2 regions of the Bacillus paralicheniformis genome follow, and region 2 is predicted to be linked to the other one. Evidence: riboswitches for the same ligand, from Rfam matches in the RefSeq annotation. Region 2 holds a riboswitch; the other holds the start of a gene.
The links. Region 2 has a riboswitch for S-adenosylmethionine ahead of CP943_RS09000 (YezD family protein). Riboswitches for the same ligand answer to the same signal wherever they lie in the genome.
Positions count from the first base shown of each region.

Region 1: it holds a riboswitch for S-adenosylmethionine, as region 2 does, so the genes downstream of both, mtnK (S-methyl-5-thioribose kinase) here and CP943_RS09000 (YezD family protein) in region 2, are expected to answer to the same signal.

Region 1 is NZ_CP023665.1:1,541,887-1,550,005, reverse strand. Features, by position in the region: gene CP943_RS07935 (pyridoxal phosphate-dependent aminotransferase) at 1-134, opposite strand, end outside; gene CP943_RS07930 (carbon-nitrogen family hydrolase) at 230-1,009, shown strand; SAM riboswitch class I at 1,093-1,236, shown strand; gene mtnK (S-methyl-5-thioribose kinase) at 1,319-2,515, shown strand; gene mtnA (S-methyl-5-thioribose-1-phosphate isomerase) at 2,521-3,582, shown strand; gene CP943_RS22655 (hypothetical protein) at 3,589-3,702, opposite strand; gene CP943_RS07915 (methylated-DNA--[protein]-cysteine S-methyltransferase) at 3,794-4,291, opposite strand; gene CP943_RS07910 (PAS domain-containing sensor histidine kinase) at 4,299-6,509, opposite strand; gene CP943_RS07905 (acyltransferase family protein) at 6,819-7,844, shown strand; gene CP943_RS07900 (hypothetical protein) at 8,107-8,119, opposite strand, start outside.
Region 2 is NZ_CP023665.1:1,755,483-1,763,601, forward strand. Features, by position in the region: gene CP943_RS08980 (dihydroorotate dehydrogenase electron transfer subunit) at 1-436, shown strand, start outside; gene CP943_RS08985 (dihydroorotate dehydrogenase) at 436-1,371, shown strand; gene pyrF (orotidine-5'-phosphate decarboxylase) at 1,340-2,059, shown strand; gene pyrE (orotate phosphoribosyltransferase) at 2,056-2,685, shown strand; SAM riboswitch class I at 2,849-2,955, shown strand; gene CP943_RS09000 (YezD family protein) at 3,058-3,174, shown strand; gene CP943_RS09005 (phosphoadenylyl-sulfate reductase) at 3,260-3,961, shown strand; gene CP943_RS09010 (sulfate permease) at 3,973-5,037, shown strand; gene sat (sulfate adenylyltransferase) at 5,063-6,199, shown strand; gene cysC (adenylyl-sulfate kinase) at 6,213-6,806, shown strand; gene cobA (uroporphyrinogen-III C-methyltransferase) at 6,958-7,731, shown strand; gene CP943_RS09030 (sirohydrochlorin chelatase) at 7,733-8,119, shown strand, end outside.

The DNA of each region.
Region 1 (8,119 bases), 210 kb from region 2:
GGCTGATCGGGATTCCCCTGGCCGAGATTGATCACATCATGGCCGGCGGCGATTTTTTCATTCACCTTTTTCACCAAGGAAGCGAAAAACTGCTCAGGCAGCTGTTTCAGCACATCTGAAAGCTCAAATTTCATATGATTCACCCGCTTTTGAAAAATTCTTGAAATGATAGTCCATCATCATATATTGTTAAATGTAAAATGTAAAGAAAAAAATGAGGTGATCCAGATTGAAGCTGACAATTTCATGTCTGCAATTCGATATCGCATACGGCAATCCTTCTGAAAATTTTAAAAAAGCGGAGCAGCTGATCGAACAGGAAAGCCGGAAAGCGGATGTTCTTCTCCTTCCCGAGCTGTGGACGACGGGTTATGATTTAAAAAATCTCGGCTCCATCGCAGATGAAGAAGGCAGGCAAACGAAGAGATGGCTGCAGGAAACGGCAAAAGCAAACCGTGTCCATATCATTTGCGGCTCTGTCGCCGTTAAGAAAAAAAGCGGTGTGTACAATATCATGTACATCGCAGACAAAAACGGACATTTGATCAAAGAATACAGCAAAGCTCACCTTTTCCAGCTGATGGACGAACACCTCTATTTGTCAGCGGGCTCAGGCGACGGGAGCTTCGAGCTTGAAGGGATCCCGGCTGCGGGGTTTATCTGCTACGACATCCGTTTCCCGGAATGGATCAGAAAACATACGAAGGAAGGTGCGGGCATCATCTTTGTATCGGCGGAATGGCCGCTCGCCCGCCTCGATCACTGGCAAAGCCTTTTAAAAGCCAGAGCGATTGAAAATCAGTGCTTTGTCGCAGCCTGCAACCGAGCGGGAAGTGACCCGGCAAACGAATTTGCGGGTCACAGCATCATCATTGATCCGCTCGGCCGCACCCTCGCTGAAGCAGGGAGCGGTGAAGCCGTCATCAGGACCGAAATCAACCTCGGGGACATTGAAAAAGCGCGGGGGCAAATTCCGGTTTTTGAGGACATTCGCAGAGATTTATATTAAAAAAGTGTTGACAAGAAAACTGAGATGCTGGTAACATTTTCAGCAACTGACCGAACTGAAATTTCAAAATTTTATATTGATTTCTCTTATCGAGAGTTGGGTGAAGGACTGGCCTAATGACCCCAACAGCAACCGACCGTAATACCATTGTGAAATGGGGCGCGAAATTCTGCGCCGCTAGGGCACGGTGCTAATTCCATCAGACTTTGAATTCTGAGAGATAAGAGAGGCGAACGCGACAAATCAGCCTCTTTCTCTCGATGAGAAAGAGGCTTTTTTATTGTTAACGACATTTAGGGGGAATCACACATGACCGTAACGAAAACCGCAGCATACGAAACTTTGACCGAAAGCTCCGCGGCCGCGCTGGCCGTTCGCCTCGGGCTTTTTCCAAGCAAAAGCACCCTGACATGCCGGGAGATCGGGGACGGAAACTTGAATTTGGTCTTCCGCGTGTATGACAAAGAGCAGCAAAAAGGGCTGATCATCAAACAGGCGGTGCCTTATGCGAAAGTCGTCGGCGAAAGCTGGCCGCTGTCGCTTGACAGGGCGAGAATCGAAAGCAGTGCGCTGATCCGCCAAGCCGAGCATGTCCCGCACCTTGTCCCGAACGTGTACTATTCTGACACCGAGCTTGCCGTTACCGTATTGGAAGACCTTTCTCACTTGGAAATCGCCAGAAAAGGACTGATTGACGGGAAGGATTATCCGCACCTGTCGGAAGACATCGGAGAATTCCTTGGAAAAACACATTTTTACTCGTCTGAATATTCACTTGACCCAACAGTTAAAGGGCGGCTTGTGAAGCAGTTTACGAATCCGGATCTGTGCGATATTACAGAAAGCCTTGTGTTCACAGACCCTTTCTTTGATCATGAGACAAACGATTTCGAAGAAGAGCTTCGCGATGAAGCGGAAGATCTTTGGCGCAATGAAGCATTAAAAATTGAAGCGGCAAAACTGAAACAGCGCTTTTTGTCTGCAGAGGAAACGCTGATCCACGGCGACCTTCATACAGGCAGCATTTTCGCAAGTGAAGAAGCCGAAACGAAAATCATCGACCCTGAATTTGCGTTTTTCGGCCCGATCGGGTTTGACATTGGACAGTTTATCGCCAACCTGCTGCTGCACGCGCTTTCCCGCGAAGAAAACAGGCGGGCTCCTTTATACCGCCATGTCGAGACCGTCTGGCATACGTTCAGCCGGACATTCAGCGAAGCATGGGAAAACGATGCTCTTGACGCTTGCAAAAATGAGAAAGGACGCCTTGAATCAGTTCTGAAGCAGGCGTTTGAAGACGCAGCAGGCTTTGCCGGCTGCGAAATGATCCGCCGGACGATCGGCCTTGCCCATGTGGCGGACCTTGAAACAATCGTTCCGTTTTCCCGGAGAATCAGCCAAAAAAAGCTCGCCCTTAAAATAGGCGCAGCATTCATAGAAAAACGCAGTGGTTTCCGGACGCCAAAAGACTTGATTGAAGCGTTTCGGAACGCACTTAAGGAGTGAATGACATGCCTGAACAATTTGCGGTGCCCCGCTCTGTCGAATGGGAAGAAGCATCGGTAAAAATTCTGAACCAGCAAAAGCTTCCCGAAAAGACGGAATACCTGCACCTCACAACAAAAGAAGACGTCTATGATGCGATTCAAACGCTGAAAGTGAGGGGTGCACCTGCCATCGGCATTACAGCCGCCTTCGGACTCGCCCTTTGCGCACAAAGCATCAATACATCTGACGTTTCCGCGTTTCTGGTGGAACTCGGAAAAATCAAAGATGAACTCAATCAGGCAAGGCCGACAGCCGTCAATTTATCCTGGGCTCTCAATCGGCTGGTAATAAGTGCGGAGGACGCAAAATCGGTCAATGAAGCAAAAACAAATCTGATCCATGAAGCCATTCAGATCCAGGTTGAAGACGAAGAAACGTGCCGGCAAATCGGACAGAATGCACTGCATTTGTTCAAATCGGGTGACAGCATCATGACCATCTGCAACGCCGGCTCGATTGCGACAAGCAGGTACGGTACGGCCCTTTCCCCGTTTTATCTTGCCAAAACAAAGGACCTCGACCTTCATATTTATGCCTGTGAAACGAGGCCTGTCCTGCAAGGGGCGCGCCTGACGGCGTGGGAGCTTATGCAGGGGGGAATTGACGTGACGCTGATTACAGACAGCATGGCTGCCCATACGATGAAAGAAAAAAACATTTCAGCCGTCATTGTCGGAGCGGACAGGATCGCGAGAAACGGAGATACAGCCAATAAAATCGGAACATACGGCTTGGCAATCCTCGCCAAAGCCTTTCAAATCCCGTTTTTTATCGCCGCTCCCCTGTCAACTTTTGATGTTTCGATTTCATGTGGCGACAACATTCCGATTGAAGAACGCGATCCGGATGAAGTCAGGCTGATAAACGGAACGCAAATAGCTCCGCAAGAGGTGCCAGTGTTCAACCCTGCTTTTGATATCACGCCGCACGATTTAATCTCTGGCATCATTACGGAAAAAGGGATTATCACAGACAGGTTTGAAGAAGAAATTGAAGCGCTGTTTTCCGCTGAAGCCCTTACTTAGGCCGCTTTAGCGGATTTTAATCGATTTGATGATGTCTTTCTTCTGCTCTTCGGTCAACACGTGCAGCTTGACGAACAATTCCGCGTATCCTGCTATTTTGTTCGGGCGGTTCGTTTTCACTTATTCGTCCTCCTTTTTTACCAAGACCAACATTTTTAACTTAATAAAATTATATGTCGCTGACGAAAAAAAGAAACGGCGTGCTCGTATATTATTTTCCCTTATACGCAATATTTTCGATGTCGAGCAGCACCGCTTTTTTATCCGTTTCATTTCCGGAGTACCCCGTTAAAGAACGATTTTTGCCGATGACACGGTGGCACGGGATCAAAATCGGCAGCGCATTTCTTTTATTGGCCTGGCCGATTGCGCGAACCGCTTTCGGATTCCCGACGGCGCACGCGATATCTAAATAGCTCCGTGATTCACCGTACGGGATCAACTGCAGCGCCTCCCACACTTTTTTCTGAAACGGGGTTCCATCCTGGCGGAGAGGAAGGGTGAACGTCTTCCGCTCCCCCCTGAAATATTCTTCGAGCTGGCGCTTTGCCTCCTTCAACAATTCCGTTTCGGTCCGGCGAAGCTCCAAGCCGTCTTGCTGGAGCTGTTTTAGTTCATCTTTTTCAAATAGCAAATGCGTAATGTGGTGATTTTCCTCGACAATGTAAGCTTGTCCAAAAGGCGAGGTCATTTCAATATAAAAGCCCACGATGCGATTAAGCCTCCTCCTCATGATGCTGTCTGATCGGGAGAGTCAGATGGAATGTCGTGCCTCTCCCTTCTTCACTTTCAACTTCGATTTTTCCATTATGCTCTTCAATAATTTTATAACTGACCATGAGCCCGAGTCCAGTGCCCCGTTCTTTTGTCGTGTAAAAAGGTTCGCCGAGCCTCTTCAATTTGTCTTCTGTCATGCCGATTCCTTCGTCAGCAAGCGAGATAATGATATGGTCGTCTCCTTTCGGTTTGATCGACACATATACGTTGCCTCCGTCAGGCATCACTTCAATCGCATTTTTCAAAATGTTGATAAATACCTGTTTCAGCTGATTCGGCTCGCAATAAATCAGCGGAATGCCGCCTTCGCACTTCAGATGCATCTGAACGTTGTCAAGGTTTGCCTGTGCGTGCAGCAAATCCATTGTGTCCTGCATGATTTTGACGATATTTTTTTCTTCATACATAATCGCCTGCGGTTTTGCAAGGATGAGAAACTCCGTAATAATCGATTCAATCCTTTTGAGTTCTGATGTGATGACATTAAAGTAAAGCGCGTGATCCTCATTTTGGATGCTGCCTTTCAGCAGTTGGATAAATCCTTTTAGCGCCGTCATCGGGTTGCGGATTTCATGGGCAATTCCGGCTGCGAGTTCGCCGACGACGTGAAGGGTATCAGACTTGCGGAGCCGCTCTTCAAGCTCTTTTCGTTCTGTCACGTCTCTGAGCATCGCCAAGTTCATATTTTGAATGATATTTCTTTTAAATGAAAATTCAAGAATCCGTTTTTGGTCGCTCAGCAGGAATGGGATGTCATTGTCCATTTCTTCTAAGGAAATCGTTTTAGCGGGAGAAGCTGCGTTTTCTATATGATAGCCGGAGATGACATCAAGTAGATTGGACGTTTTCAGCTGTTCAAGAGGGGTGCTGAGAATTTTTCCGGCAAGGGGGTTCGCATCGATAATGTCGTACTGGTTGTTGAAAAGAACGATTCCGTCCATTGATCCGTTGAATACTTTTCTGAACTTCAATTCGCTTTCCCGCAATTCTTGTTCCATTCGTTTTCTGTCGCTGACATTTCTTAAAATGGTTAGGTCCTGGCTGTCGAACATGATCCGTTTTGACGTGAACTCAAGCTCTTTATATTGTCCGTTTGCCATACGAAACAGCAGTTCCGCCCGGATTTCCCCTTTTTGATCATACTGCTTTTGAATGGCATGGTACCTCTGGTCGGTTTGATCAATAAAATCGGTCATCTTCTTGTTGAGAAGCTGTTCCATCGGCAGTTCGAAGATTTTGCAGGCCGACTGGTTCGCTTTGACGATGCGGCCGTCGTTATTCATCAGTATAATGGCATCCATCGCATTTTCAAAGACTTCTCTAAAGCGTTCTTCGCTTTTAAACAGCTGTTTTTCCATCGAGCGCTTCTCGGTAATATCCCTCATAATCGACATGTAAAAGCCGTTTAAAATGTTCGAGGTTATCGTAAGCTCAAACAGCCGGTCTTCTCCTGATCTGAGCCGGACAGGAAGCTCCCCTTTTGCTTTCCCTCTTCTGAAAAGAGCATTCCAGATTTTATCGAGCCGCCCCTTGTTTTCAGGGGATACGAATTGAGACAGCTTCAGTTTTGAAAGCTCTGTTTTTTCAATTTCGAAGCTCTGGCAAAACGAATGGTTCGCATCGATGAAACAGCCTTGTTTATCAAAGATGACGATTCCTTCAACCGCGCGGTGAAACAAATCTTTAAACAGCTTTTCATTAATGGTGCGCTCCCGCTCCAATATTTTTTTCGATGAAATGTCCCTCATGACGACAAAATAGCAGTCTTCACCGATTCCTTTGCTTGCAGTAAACTCGATATATTTGACAGATCCGTTGTCAAGCCTGATGGCCACTTCTTTTTTCGCATATCCCCGCTCCAAAAAGCGTTGAATGCTCTGGTTCAGTTCATCCGGCGGGACGGCGTGCAGGAAGTCGAGCGCCGACCGGTCCAGCAAATTCTTTTTTTGGCTTTGCAGAATTTTGCAGGCGGCATCATTCGCCTGGATGATGTTCATCTGTTTATCCAATATAAAAATAGCGTCCAGCGTCCCGTTAAACAGCAGCTCATACTGATACAAATCCGCTTTCAGCTTGGCGTTCTCTTTCTTCAGTCTGTTCAGCTGGTTTTGCAGATTTAAGGATTCATTTAAATCAAGAGTTTCCTCCATTTATTACACTCCTTCTTGAAAACCTGTCCTCCAATTATTCTACAAACCGGAAAATCTTCCTTCATTTGTTTCGAACTTTTACAACCTTTCCGCCTATTTTACAGGAAGATGACGATATAAAAGTTCCTTACTGTTCAATTACATCGACCTAACAATAAGACTTAATGCATAGGAAAACACATGCTTTCTATTTTAAAATTTTAAAATGAGGCCAGACTGGTGGAAGACGTCATTCCGGAAAGAATGTTCCGGGGTTCAGACGCTTCCCGCACCGGCGTCTCCTGAAAATGTTTGTGAAAGGGTGATGTTATGGCGACTTCGCGCGACAGCTATTTCGACAATGCAAAATTCCTATTAATTTTTCTCGTCGTATTCGGACATATAATCAGGTCCTATATTCATGATAATGATGCTCTGCTTCATATTTATAAATTTATTTACACGTTTCATATGCCTGCTTTTATTCTCATATCAGGCTATTTTGCAAAAGGGTTCAACCGCCACGGCTATGTCAAAAAAATCGCCTGGAAGCTGATTGTTCCTTATTTGATTTTCCAGGGAATCTATACGCTGTTTTATTCCTTTATCGATGATCAAAGCTTAACGGCCGCAAATCCGATTGAACCGCAATGGTCGCTTTGGTTTTTGCTGAGCTTGTTCTTTTGGAATATCCTGTTGTTCCCATTCACAAAACTGCCGGCGAAATGGGCGTTTGCCGCAAGCTTTGCGATCGCCGTTCTTGTCGGATATATCGACTTGATCAGCAACACGCTCAGCCTGTCCCGCACGTTTGTTTTCTTCCCGGTCTTTTTGGCGGGCTATTATTTGCAAAAAGACCATTTTAAAATACTGAGAGGCTGGAAAGGCAAGCAGGCCGCTCTAGCCGTTTTAGCAGCAACGTTCGTTTTCTACTTTTTTGTAGACTTCGATTACTCCTGGCTGTTCGGGTCCAAACCCTATTCGGAATTCGGCGATGTCGGGATAAAAAGCGGGTTAAACCGAGTGGCGCTCCTCGTCATCACGTTCGCTTCAACCTTCGCGTTCATGGCGCTTGTGCCTGAAAGGCGGTATTTCTTTACCCTGTGGGGAACGCGCACATTTTATGTCTATCTGCTGCACGGCTTTATCATCAAGTCGTTCAGAAAAACGGGAGTGGAAGAATGGCTTGCCGATTATCAAAGTCTGACACTATTAATCATCGCCACGGCGATTTTAACTTTCTGCTTATCAAGCGGATTTGTGAAAACGGTCGCCCAGCCGTTCATCGAATTGAAAATGACGAATTTAATGAGGATCTTAAAAAAAGACAACGGATATAACCCTTATTTAAAATAAATGAAGGTCCAAATCGTTTCCGATTTGGACCTTTCAGATTGTTGAAAAAATCGCAAAACAGCTTTTTTGTTTTGCGATTTTTTCATCCCATCAGCGTGATTGAAAACCCTTGCAGTCTAGGAAGGCCGAGCATCGGAGCGGAGCGAATGTTAGAATTCGTGAGCACCGACGCGCAGGCCTGACAACGAATGCGAGGGTTTGGCGACACGCTGGAAGGTGCAAATCGTTTCCGATTTGCACCTTTCTCGTTTGATCCGCAGTTTTAATCTTTATCC
Region 2 (8,119 bases):
TGTCGGAGGGGGGATCGGTGTTCCGCCGCTTTACGAGCTGAGCAAACAGCTGACAAATAGAGGGGTGCACGCGATCCATGTGTTAGGATTTGCTTCTGCAAAAGACGTCTTTTACGAACAGGAATTCAGCCGTTTCGGGCGTGTGTATGTGGCAACCGCAGACGGCACCCGCGGTTCAAAGGGATTTGTTACAGATGTCATTGAAAACGAGGGGCTTCAGTTTGACTGCATAATGGCCTGCGGACCGACGCCGATGCTGAAAGCTTTAAAACAGCGCTATCCGGATAAAGAGGTTTATCTGTCAATGGAAGAGCGCATGGGATGCGGGATCGGCGCTTGCTTTGCCTGTGTCTGCCATACGGAAGAAAGCGAAACATCTTATGTGAAGGTATGCCTTGATGGTCCTGTTTTCAAAGCCCAGGAGGTGCTGTTATGATGCTCGAAGTCAATTTGCCGGGCCTTCAATTGAAAAATCCGATCATGCCGGCTTCAGGCTGCTTCGGATTCGGGAGAGAATTTGCGAACTTTTACGATCTTTCACGTCTCGGTGCGATCATGATTAAAGCGACGACGAGCGAACCGCGCTTCGGGAATCCGACGCCGCGCGTCGCCGAGACGCAAGCCGGCATGCTTAATGCCATCGGTCTGCAAAATCCGGGTTTAGAGGCTGTCATGGAACACGAATTGCCGTGGCTCGAACAGTTCGATACACCGATTATCGCCAATGTCGCCGGCTCGCAGATCGACGATTATGTTGAAGTGGCTGAAGAAATCAGCAAAGCGCCGAATGTTCATGCGCTCGAGCTGAATATTTCCTGTCCTAACGTGAAAACGGGAGGGATCGCCTTCGGTACGCAGCCGGAAATGGCCAGTGAGCTGACGAAAGCGGTGAAAGAGGTTGCGAGCGTTCCCGTCTATGTGAAGCTGTCGCCGAATGTCGCGAATATTACCGACATCGCTCTTGCCATAGAAGAAGCGGGAGCGGACGGTTTGACGATGATCAACACCTTGATCGGGATGCGGCTCGACTTAAAAACGGGAAAGCCGATCTTGGCGAACAAAACCGGCGGATTATCAGGCCCTGCTGTTAAACCGGTGGCCATCAGAATGGTGCATGAAGTCAGCCAAAAAGTCAGCATTCCGATCATCGGCATGGGCGGTGTCCAGTCAGCGGAAGATGTGCTTGAGTTTTTGCTGGCGGGTGCGAGCGCAGTCGCCGTCGGCACCGCAAACTTTGTTAATCCGTTTGTTTGTCCCGAAATCATCGCCGATTTGCCGCGCGTTTTAGAAAAATACGGATACCGTTCGTTGAACGAGTGTATCGGAAGGAGCTGGAAGGATGAAACATACGCCGCCCATCATCGCGCTTGATTTTGCATCAGCACAGGAAACATATGCGTTTTTGGACCGGTTTCATGGAGAAGAGCTTTTCGTGAAGGTGGGCATGGAGCTTTTTTATCAGGAAGGGCCGGCCATCCTTGAAAAGTTACAGGAGCGCGGCTGCCGCATTTTCCTTGATCTAAAATGCCACGACATTCCAACGACCGTATACAAGGCGATGAAAAGGCTGGCGGGGTTTGGCGTCAGCCTTGTCAATGTGCACGCAGCAGGCGGAAAGCAAATGATGGAGTCGGCGCTTGAAGGCCTTGAAGCGGGGACTCCGGCAGGCCGAAAACGCCCTTCATTAATTGCTGTGACCCAGCTGACAAGCACGTCTTCAGTAATGCTTCAGCAAGAGCTGCTGATTGAAACGCCGCTTCTCGATACAGTTGTTCACTACAGCAAGTTGGCTAAAGAAAGCGGACTTGACGGTGTCGTCTGCTCCGTCCATGAAGCCGAACACATTTACCGGGCCGCGTCTTTAGATTTTCTGACCGTGACACCCGGAATTCGCATGGCGGATGACAAAAACAACGACCAGGTCCGGGTGGCGACGCCTGGCTACGCAAGGGAAAAAGGCGTGTCGGCGATCGTTGTCGGCCGTTCGATTACACAGGCGGAAGATCCTGTGTCAGCCTACAGAAGAATAGGACATGAGTGGGAGGGAACCAAGGCATGAAAACAGACATTGCAAACCATTTATTAAGAATCAAAGCGGTTTTCCTGCGCCCGAACGAGCCGTTTACATGGGCGAGCGGCATCTTGTCGCCCATCTACTGCGACAATCGTTTGACGCTTTCATATCCGGAAGTAAGGGATGATATAGCTTCAGGGCTTGCCGGACTGATTCAAGACAAGTTTCCCGGAGCCGAAATGATCGCCGGTACGGCAACTGCGGGAATCCCCCATGCCGCGCTTGCCGCCGACAGGCTGAGCCTGCCGATGTGCTACGTCAGAAGCAAACCGAAGGCGCACGGCAAAGGAAACCAAATTGAAGGCGCTGTTGTAAAAGGACAAAAAGTCGTTGTAATTGAAGATTTAATTTCAACGGGAGGAAGCGTCCTTGAAGCGGCAGCCGCTCTCACAGAGGCGGGATGTGAAGTGCTCGGTGTCGCCGCCATTTTCACTTACGGGCTTCCTAAAGCTGCCGCCGCCTTCAGCGAAGCGGGCGTTGAATACCGCACGCTGACTGATTACGATACATTGACAGAGGCTGCGCTTGCCGGCGGATATATCAGCGAACAGGATGCCGCCAAACTGAAAGAATGGAAGGCGGATCCTGAAAGCAAGTCTTGGATGGATTAATGAAAAAAGCCGTATTCTCCTAATGGGAGAACGGCTTTTTTTGCGTCTTTTTGCAGATTTAAAAATAGTAAAATCGGATTATTTTTATTTTTTATTAATCCTATAAAAAAAGTCGGGTTGACTTTTGTTCGAATTGTGCTAAAATTTTAAAATAACAAAAGCAAACTTATCAAGAGCGGTGGAGGGACTGGTCCGATGAAACCCGGCAACCTGCGTGTGAAGCGTAAGGTGCTACTTCCAGCAAAATGCCCTCATTTTGAGAGATAAGGAATAGCGGAGTTCCTCGTCTTTCTTTCAAATTTGGAAGAAAGATTTTAATTTTTAGGGGCAGAGGAGGAGCTAGAAGTGAAGACAGATGAACAGCTTGAAAAGGTGATCATCAAAATGAAAGACATGCTGAAAGACATGAATTACGGATCGATCACATTCGTTGTTCAGGACGGCAAAGTCATTCAAATCGAAAAAAATGAAAAAATAAGATTGAAATAGCTGACTAGACAAACTAGAGGCGGTTTTCACAGTTTTTTTCTGCTGGAAGCCGTTTTTTTGTTGGCGAAAAAAGGGGGAACCGAAAATTTTTACTTACAGCACATGGGAAGAACCAAATATCTCTTTTCAGGAAGATGACTCTTATAAAGGAGCGCTGTCCGTCTTGAAATGGGCGTACGGACATTACGGAAATCAGCTTGTATATGCGTGCAGCTTCGGAATTGAGGGAATCGTCCTGATCGATTTGATTTATAAGGTGAAAAAAGATGCGGTCATCGTTTTCCTTGATACGGGATTTCATTTTAAAGAAACGTATGAAACGATCGACGCTGTCAAAGAACGATATCCAGGCCTTCAGATTATCATGAAAACACCGGAGCTTACCGTCGAAGAGCAGGCGAAAGAATATGGGGACGAACTATGGAAGACCGCTCCGAATTCCTGCTGTGAAATGAGGAAGGTCATTCCTCTCCGCGAGACGCTTTCAGGCTACCCGGCGTGGCTGTCGGGCCTGCGCCGCGAGCAATCGCCCGGGCGGAGCAAAACGAATTTTTTGAACAAAGATGAAAAATTCAAGTCTATCAAAGTTTGTCCGCTCATTCATTGGACGTGGAAGGATATTTGGAGATATGTGACAAAGCACGATCTCCCGTATAATCCGCTTCATGATCAAGGCTACCCGAGCATCGGCTGCGCTCCGTGCACCTCTCCGGCCTTTACAATGGATGATCTTCGATCAGGCCGCTGGAACGGATCGGCTAAAACAGAATGCGGATTACACGAGTAAGGAGATGAGTCATGGAACTTGCCGCCATTTTATTTAGCATGTTTTTTGCGATGAATATCGGAGCGAGCGGTGCAGCTGCTTCAATGGGAATCGCCTATGGATCTGAAGCCGTCAAAAAGAAGTTTCACGCACTAATAATCTGTGCAGCAGGCGTTCTCTCGGGCGCCGTCATCGGCGGAGGAAACGTCGTGAAAACGATCAGCTCAGGCATCATTCCCGAACGGGTGATTTCGCTTGAAATCGTCTGCATTATTATCGGCTCGGCGGCACTGTCGCTCTTTATCGCAAATGTACTCGGCATCCCGCTTTCGACAAGTGAAGTGACGGTCGGATCTGTTGTCGGAGTAGGTGTTGCTTACCAGGTTTTATATGTGAAATCTTTGCTTGTCATCGTCTCATTTTGGGTCGTTGTACCAATCGTCGCTTTTACCTTTACATTTGCGATGGCAAACATCATGAAAAAAACGATCAAACGTCCAGCCTCGGGAAAGAAAGCAAAGGTTTTGGCGGTCATTCTGTTGATCACCGGGTTTTTTGAAGCCTTCTCAGCAGGCATGAACAATGTCGCAAATGCTGTCGGACCTCTGGTGGCGGCGCATGTTTTGACAGTCGGGGAAGGAACGCTCTACGGCGGACTGTTTGTCGCGCTGGGCGCCCTTTTACTGGGCAGGCGCGTTCTTGAAACAAACGGCAAAAAAATAACGAAATTTTCAAAAGGAGAGGGGATCATCCTTTCCGGAACAGGAGCCGGGCTTGTCATCATCAGTTCGATTTTCGGTTTGCCGGTTCCGCTTGCGCAAGTCACATCATCTTCTATTATAGGGATGGGAATGGCAAAAAACGGCGGCAATGTCTTTCATAAACAAGTGGTCAAAACGATGCTGAAAGTATGGGTCGTCTCGCCGTTCCTTTCATTAAGCTTGTCTTATATGCTGGTCAGCCTTTTATTAAAAGGAGACTATTATGCTCTCATCGTCGTCACAAGCGTCCTTCTGGCATCTGTCGGGACGATCAGCCTGATGAGAGCAGTCAAAAAAGAGCACAGCTCCGTCCATGAACAAGGCGGAGGAATTTAAACACAAAGTAGGGGGAAACAAGTTTATGAGTTTAGCACCACACGGCGGTGTATTGGTTAACCGCGTCAATGAAGCATACGATTTTCAACATATCGCACAGGAAATTGAACTGGATTTAATGGCTTTTTCAGATTTGGAGCTGATCGGAATCGGAGCGTACAGCCCGATCCAAGGCTTTATGACAGAGAAAGACTATCTGTCCGTTGTCGAAAATATGAGACTGTCAAGCGGCGAAGTATGGACGCTTCCGATCGCTCTGCCTGTTGACGAGCAAAAAGCTTCAAGCTTAAAAGCGGGGGACACCGTCCGCCTCACCTATAATGGGGAAACATACGGCGTCATCGAGATCGAAGACATCTATACGCCGGACAAGAAAACGGAAGCCGTCAATATCTATAAAACCGACGAACTCGAGCATCCGGGCGTCAAAAAATTGTTTGACCGCGGCAGCGTTTATGTGGGCGGGCCGATCACTCTCATTAAACGGAGTGTAAAGCAATTCCCGGCCCACACATTCGAACCTCTGGAAACAAGAAAAACATTCGCAGAACTCGGCTGGAAAACGATCGTCGGATTCCAGACGAGAAATCCGGTTCACAGAGCGCACGAATACATTCAAAAAACGGCGCTCGAGACAGTAGACGGTCTTTTCCTCAATCCGCTCGTCGGGGAAACAAAATCAGACGATATTCCGGCTGATGTCCGCATGGAAAGCTATCAGGTGCTGCTTGACGGCTACTATCCAAAAGACCGCGTCTTTCTCGGCGTTTTTCCGGCGGCGATGCGCTATGCGGGGCCGAAGGAAGCAATCTTCCATGCGCTTGTCAGAAAGAACTACGGATGTACGCATTTTATCGTCGGAAGAGACCATGCCGGAGTCGGCGATTACTACGGCACATATGAAGCGCAGGAACTGTTCGATCAGTTCGCGCCGGAAGAGATCGGCATTACGCCGCTGAAATTCGAACACAGCTTCTACTGCAATGTCTGCGGTTCAATGGCTACGGCGAAAACGTGCCCTCACAGCAAAGAACATCATGTCATTTTGTCCGGCACAAAGGTGAGGGGCATGCTGAGAAACGGCGAGTTCCCGCCGAGCACATTCAGCCGTCCAGAAGTCATTCAAACATTAATCAAAGGCTTAACGGCCGGGGTTTCTTAAGGGGGAGCATCTCTTGGTAAATAAAGATATTGTCTGGCATGAAGCGTCCATTACAAAACGGGAATATCATGAGAAAAATAAACATAAAAGCTCGATCGTTTGGCTGACGGGCTTGAGCGGTTCAGGAAAATCAACAATTGCCAATGCCGCAGCGCGTGAGTTGTTTGAACAAGGCTACCAGGTCACGGTGCTCGACGGCGACAACGTCAGGCACGGACTGAACAAGGACCTCGGGTTTTCCGATGAAGACCGGAAGGAAAACATCCGCCGGATCGGCGAGGTCGCGAAGCTCTTTGTCGAACAGGGGACGATCGTCATTACGGCGTTCATTTCCCCTTTTAAAGAAGACCGCGGGCTTGTCAGACAGCTCGTCGAGGAAGATGAGTTTCATGAAGTCTATGTGAAATGCGATTTGGCGACGTGCGAGGAGCGCGACCCGAAAGGCTTGTATAAAAAAGCGAGAAACGGAGAAATTCCATTTTTCACGGGGATCGATTCGCCTTATGAAGAGCCTGAAACGCCTGAGCTAGTCCTTGATACAGGCGCACATAATCGGGAAGAGTGCAAAAATCAGCTCGTCCAATACGTGAAAGATCAAACGAAATAAAATGCGGGTGAAATAGGAAAGTGCTGCACATGCACTTTCCTATTTCATAAAGAAAACGTTTGGTTTTTGTGATATTTTCAGGCACCAAACGCTTTCTTTATGATTTATAATGATTGAAGAAGACGTTGATCAGATCGGGGGGAGATCTAAGATGGGGAAAGTATATATCGTTGGGGCAGGTCCTGGAGACCCCGATTTACTGACGATCAAAGCTTTAAAAGCCATCCAGACAGCCGATGTCATTTTGTATGACAGGCTTGTGAATAAACAGATTTTACAGCACGCCAAGGAGGGAGCGGATCTCATCTACTGCGGAAAGCTTCCGGACTACCACATGATGAAGCAGGAAACGATCAATCATTTTCTCGTCAAGTATGCGAAAAAAGGGAAAATCGTTGTCAGGCTGAAAGGCGGCGATCCTTTCGTATTCGGCAGAGGCGGCGAGGAAGCGCAAACCCTCGCTGAACACGGAGTTGCTTATGAAATCGTGCCGGGAATCACCTCGGGGATTGCCGCCGCTGCTTATGCGGGCATTCCAGTGACACACCGGGAAGCGAGTTCAAACGTCGCTTTCGTGACAGGACATTATCAAAAAGATGAACATTTTGAAGAGAAGTGGAAAGCGCTAGCCACAGGGATCGATACGCTTGTCATTTATATGGGGATTAAAAACGTGAAGCAAATTGAAAGGCTTCTGATCGAAAACGGCAGAGATCCGTCTACCCCTGCCGCTTTCATTCATTGGGGAACGACGGACAAACAAAAAACGGTGCTTTGCACGGTTGAAACGCTTGCAGGTACAGTCGAAAGCGAAAAAATTGAAAACCCGAGCCTGATTGTCATCGGGGATGTCGTTCAATTCAGCTCACAGTTAAGCTGGTTTGAACCCGAGCTGAAAGATCCGGCATTAAGCGAGGCGCTTTAATATGAAACAAGCGATTTTATATATCGGCCACGGGAGCCGTCTGAAAAGAGCTCAAACAGAGGCAGCCGCTTTTTTGGAGAGCTGCAAAGAAACCATGTCCGCCCCCATTCAGGAAATTTCTTTTTTGGAACTGGCGGCACCGGATATCGAAACCGGTTTTAAAGCGTGTGTGGAAAAGGGCGCGACGCATATCGCGGCTGTGCCGCTTCTCCTCTTGACAGCCGCGCATGCCAAAAGGGACATCCCTGAGGAGCTTGCCCGCGCTTCTTCGCAGTATCCTTCCGTCAGCGTCACTTACGGAAAGCCGATCGGCGTCGATCAGGAAGTCGTCAAAGCGGTTTTTACAAGGATCGAAGAAACGGGGACGCCATATGAACATGCAAGAGTC